Linked DNA regions of Nitrobacter winogradskyi Nb-255. The protein of the gene in region 2 interacts with the protein of the main gene of each other region in a pairwise test. Links are inferred from orthologs where the notes say so. Each region holds a gene or a part of one and is shown on either strand. Other genes may lie near its edges.

Region 1 (2,793 bases), 1.0 Mb from region 2 along the record:
TCGAAAACGCCGTAGCCATCATCGGAGTGATCATGACCAGACCTCTCGTGGTTTCCATTCCCCACCGTCTCGGCAAGGATGAAGCGCTGCGCCGGATGAAAGCGGGGCTCGGCAGCGCCCGAACGCAATACGCCCAGTTGATCCAGGTCAATGAAGAGGTGTGGAGCGGCGACCGCCTGGTCTTTTCCGTCACGGCCCTGAAACAGCAGGTATCAGGAATTCTGGACGTGTCCGAAGATCACGTTCGTCTCGAAGTGACATTGCCATGGCTGCTCAGCCGCCTAGCTCAAGGGATTCAGGGCGTCATCCAGAAAAAAGGCACGCTGATGCTCGAGAAGAAGACGGATGAAAGCTAAGAGGTTGCGACAAAGCTCGACAACAACCGGCGAGACGCCTCACGCGCCGCGCACGACCGTCTTCAGGTAATTATACGCCTTGATGATCTCGATCAGGCGATCTTCCGTCGACCGGTCACCGCCGTTGGCATCGGGGTGATGCTGCTTGACCAGCATCTTGTATTTCGCCTTGACGGTTTCGAGCGTGGCGTCGGCGCCGAGTCCCAACACCTGCAGCGCCTTGCGCTCCGCATTGAAGATCTTGCGCGTCTCGGGTTTGGATTCGAACTGCGGGCCGGAACGCCATTTTCCACGGCCGTTGAGTTCGCCGAACACGCTGAAGGGATCAGCGACGCCCTCGGCGTCGATGGCGTCAGCCCTGCCTTTGCCCTTGGCGCCGTTCGCGCCCATCTTCCAGGTCGGGCGATGGCCGGTCAGCGCATCCTTCTGATAGCGCGCGACCGCTTCCGCATTCATGCCCTGGAAAAAATTATAGGACTGATTGTAGGCCCGGACGTGGTCGAGGCAAAAATGAAAATACCCGCCTTCGTTGCCGCGGCCTTTCGGTGCGCGGTGCGGTCCCCTGCTCTGACAGTCCGGCCACTCGCAGGCGATCACTTCTTCGCGCTCGCGCATACGCGGCTGCTTCGCACCGGCCCTTGGCTTGATGCGGATGCTATCGAAGAATTTCGACGTGTCTATCGGCATGATCTGTCTTTGACACCGCAATGCTCCAGGCTTCAAGTCTTGACATCGCATTTATTCCGGCCGGCGTCCGCGCCATTGACGGAAAGAAACGATAAGCGTTAAGTCGCCCGCCATGAGCGTCAAGGATAACATCTCAAAGAAACTCAGCGAAGCTTTCGCTCCGGAAAGCCTCGATGTCGCCGACGAGTCGTATCTTCATGAGGGTCACGCCGGCCATCGGCCGGGCGGCGAGACGCATTTCCGTATTCATATTGTATCGCAGGCCTTCGAAGGAAAGAGCCGGGTCGAGCGTCATCGCATGATCAATACGCTGCTCGCCGCGGAACTGGACGGCCCCATTCACGCGCTGGCGATTCGGGCGATGGCGCCGGGCGAACAGCAGCGCTGAACGCCTCTTATACGGACGGAAAGTCCGTTCTGGTCGGACATGTCGCTGACCGACGGTCGTCGGCCGGCATCGGTCGTCGCCCTATCCGATTCGTCCGCCAGGAGCCGCTTCAAGGCAGCGTATCGCCGGCCGCGTCCGCCTCACTCAAAATTCAGATGCCACTTTTATCGGAAATTAACCGGCTTTTCAGTACATCGGCACAGACTACCTTCGTGTTACGGTAAAACGCGAACGCAGTAGGACGTAACGCATTCGGATCCCACTCGCTGGAATCATCCATGGCCGAAGCAGCCTCGACGGCGCTCATCGCGGAACTGGAAAGTGCGGTGAAGGGCGGCTCGTCCGAGCGGCGGCTCCAGATGCTTCGCCAGGTGACCGATCTGTTTCTGTCCGACGCCGACCGGCTCAACGAAAATCAAATCGGCGTCTTCGATGACGTTCTGGTCCGGCTGATGGAGCAGATGGAGGCGCGCGCGCTGGCGCAGCTCAGCACGAACCTGTCGGGCTCAAGCCTCGCGCCGAAGGAGACGGTCCGGCAGCTCGCGTATCATCAGGATGCGTCGGTCGCGGTACCGGTTCTGGCACGATCAGCCCGGCTGTCCGAGGGCGACCTCATTGAAATCGCGAGCCTGCGCGGACCGCAGCATCTGCTCGCCATATCCCACCGCGAAACCCTGAGCGAAGGGGTGACCGACGCGCTGCTCAAACGCGGCGACACGCGGGTCTCCCATACGCTGGCGAGGAATACCGGCGCGCGCTTTTCCGAACGCGGCTACGCGGTCCTGGTTGAAAGCTCAGAAAAGGACGACGCGCTCGCCGAGAAGCTCGGGCTGCGACTGGACGTCCCGATCAAGGTGCTCCGCGAACTCCTTTCCCGAGCCAGCGCGGCGGTGCGCGAACGTCTGCTCAAGGTCGCGCCCCCTGAAATGCGCGCAAGGATTCAGGCGGCGATCCAATCCGTGGTCGAGCAGATCGCCTCTCCGAGCCTGGCGCCGGTCAACTACGCGGAATCGGAATCGATGGTGCTCGCCCTGAACCGCGCCGGAAAGCTGGGCGACCAGACCATCAACCGGTTTGCGATACAGAGCGAATATACCCACATCATCGCCGCGCTCTCGCTTCTGAACTCGGTGAGAATCGAAGCCATCGAGCCCCTGCTCGCCAACCCTCGCCCCGACGGGTTGATCGTCGCCTGCAAGGCCGCGCGGTTGAACTGGTCAACGACCCACATGATCCTTCGCAATCGCCCGCATTGCCGTCCCCTGACGGCGCAGGAATTCGAGAACGGCCGCGAAGTGTTCGACGCGCTCTCTCTGTCGTCGGCGCAACGCACCATCCGCTTCTGGTCCGCCCGCGGCTCGG
Region 2 (2,708 bases):
TCGCTGGTCGCCGCAGCGAAGCCGTCCATCAACCATAACGTGGCGTCGCGATAACCGCCGTCGTCCATGAAGGCGAGCCAGTCCGCATTGGTGACGAGACCGCGGGCGAGTTTGACCGGGCCCACCAGAACGCGATGGGCCGGCTTCTCATTGTCGAAATGAAAACTGTCGCCCTGATGCCCTATGGTGTGGATGCCCTGGTTCAGCGTGATCCATCCGCTGCCTGTGTGCGGCCCGGAAAACGGCCACGACGTGTCGTAGGCGGGGGCAATCGGATTTTGCGCGAATGCGTGCAGGATATCCGTCAGCATCAGTTCCTGGTGCTGCTGTTCGTGATTGAGGCCGGCTTCGATCAGCGGCATCATCTCGGCCAGCGCGTCGTCATCCGCTTCCTTGAGGAATCGGACCACCGCGGCGTCGACGTGCCGTCGATAGGCGGTGATTTCTTCCGCGCCGGGACGGGTCAGAAGACCCCTCTCAGCGCGCGCGTGACGCGGGCCGGCGCTCACGTAATACGAATTGAACAGGAAGGCGTAATCCGGATGGAACCCGACATAGCCGGGACTGTGCCGCGCCAGTAGAAACTGTTCCCAGAACCAGGTCGTGTGAGCGCGGTGCCACTTCACCGGACTGGCGTCCGGCATTGACTGCACCATCTGATCTTCCGGCGTCAGCGGCTTCGCGCGCCGCTCGGTCTCGCTCCGGACCGCTAGAAATGCTTCTACAACGTCATCGGCCAGCCCCCTCGAAGCGGCAAACGGCGAGACACGAGGGACCGCCCCGGCGGCAGATGCAGGATTCGCCACAGAACTCTCCAGTTTGGAGAGGAACGTTGTTCCGGGGAATGGGTTCCGTGGAATAGTCCTTTCGCCGGGCCGCAACCTGCAGGGGCGTCATGCTATTTCAGGAAGCCTTGGCGGCGGCGCCTGTGACAACCCCGGCAATTACTTTGTTGCACAACGGTTTCGGGCTATATACATGCCAAACGGGACAGGGCCGCTCGCGGCTCCATAAACTAGCGGCCAAAAGGATGTGACGGATGAGCATTAAGGAAACCATCGAGAATGAACTGAAGTCGAACGACGTCGTGCTGTTCATGAAGGGCACGCCGCAGTTTCCCCAGTGCGGTTTTTCGGGGCAGGTGGTTCAGATTCTCGACCACGTCGGCGTGGGCTACAAAGGCCTGAACGTTCTTGAATCTCCTGAAATGCGCGATGGCATCAAGACCTATTCGAGCTGGCCGACCATTCCGCAACTGTACGTCAAGGGTGAATTCATCGGCGGCTGCGACATCGTTCGCGAGATGTTCCAAGCCGGCGAGCTTCAGAAGCTGCTCTCCGACAAGGGCATCGCCTTCAACACGCCGGCGTCGGCCTGACCACGGTTCGGGCGCGCCGCCGGTCCCGCGACAGGGTATTGTCGCGGACAGTTCGGCGCAGGATATCGATGCGATCCTCAGCGGTGAAGGCTCTGATCGGCGATGATGGCGCGTTCATCGCCCGCTCTTTCATGCGCGTGATGTGAGGCGTTCAATTCGCGGCGAGGAACCCTGACAACGTGTGGCCGTTCTTGTGCGGACCAATTGCGTTGCAGGGAGATCGTGGATGAGAATACGATATATTGCCCTGGCGATGGCGGCGACCGTGGCGGTTGCCGGTCTTGCCAAGGCCGACCAGCCGGGGACCGATTGGATGCCTGCGGATCAGGTCATCGAGAAGTTGACCGCGCAGGGATACACCAACTTCAGCAAGGTCGAGGCGGACGACGGCCATTTGGAATTGGAGGCCGATCTCAAGGGTGTCCGTTACGATCTTCAGGTTGACCCGAAAAGCGGCGAGGTCACCAAGAGCAAGCCTGACAACGATTAGAGCATGATCCCGAAAAGTGGAAACCGGTTTTCGGATAAGATCATGCTCAATCAAAAAAAACAGGACGTGAGTCTGATTCAACGCCGTTGAACCAGACTCTTAGAGCATTTTCCGGCGAAGTGGATACCGGTTCGCCGCAAGAAAATGCGACCAGACAACCATTTCTAGAGCATGGTCCGATTCAACTTGATCGGATCATGCTCTAGAGCGGGATGGGTTTATTTTGAATCGATTGAGATTCCCAAATCAGAATTCATCTGATTCAACATGCTGACTGGGAAGGAGGCCAGCATGGATGGGACGAGCCTATTCGAACGACCTTCGTGAGCGGGTAGTGCGTGCTGTCGTTAAAGGCGGCCTGTCGCGGCATCAGGCTGCGGCCCAGTTTGGGGTGGGCATCAGCACGGCGATCAACTGGGTACAACGCTTCCACGAGACCGGCAGCGTCGCGCCAAGCCAGATCGGCGGCTATAGGCCAAAGAAGATTGCGGGGCCGCACCGCGAATGGCTGCTGCAACGGTGCCGAAAGGACTTTACCGTGCGCGGGCTGGTGGCCGAACTTGCCGAGCGTGGCCTTAAGGTCGATTACCGCACGATGTGGGAGTTCGTTCACGCTGTGAAGCTCAGTTACAAAAAAAGACGCTGATTGCTGCAGAGCAGGATCGTCCCGATGTCGCCCGTCGGCGAGCGCAATGGACCAAGTATCGAGATCGGATTGATCCCACTCGGCTGGTGTTCATCGATGAGACCTGGACCAAAACCAATATGGCGCCGCTGCGGGGCTGGGCGCCGCGCGGTCAACGCATCAGAGCCAAGGTGCCGCATGGCCGCTGGCAGACC

The links. The genes of interacting proteins can lie anywhere in the genome.
Region 1: the proteins of grxD (region 2) and NWI_RS02070 interact in binary tests that used the Escherichia coli proteins (3 or more experiments, as listed by UniProt). The link is inferred for Nitrobacter winogradskyi Nb-255 from one-to-one orthologs.

The regions. Positions count from the first base shown.
Region 1 is NC_007406.1:446,300-449,092, reverse strand. It holds NWI_RS02070 (BolA family protein), read left to right. Parts: upstream 1-1,155; coding sequence 1,156-1,431; downstream 1,432-2,793. Other genes in the region: NWI_RS02065 (DUF2336 domain-containing protein), read left to right, coding at 1,710-2,793; NWI_RS02075 (J domain-containing protein), read right to left, coding at 396-1,043; NWI_RS02080 (polyhydroxyalkanoic acid system family protein), read left to right, coding at 33-356. UniProt on the Escherichia coli protein: Transcriptional regulator that plays an important role in general stress response. Has many effects on cell morphology, cell growth and cell division. Acts by regulating the transcription of many genes, including dacA (PBP-5), dacC (PBP-6), ampC and mreB.
Region 2 is NC_007406.1:1,444,318-1,447,025, forward strand. It holds grxD (Grx4 family monothiol glutaredoxin), read left to right. Parts: upstream 1-1,039; coding sequence 1,040-1,378; downstream 1,379-2,708. Other genes in the region: egtB (ergothioneine biosynthesis protein EgtB), read right to left, coding at 1-806; NWI_RS06810 (PepSY domain-containing protein), read left to right, coding at 1,605-1,868. UniProt on the Escherichia coli protein: Monothiol glutaredoxin involved in the biogenesis of iron-sulfur clusters.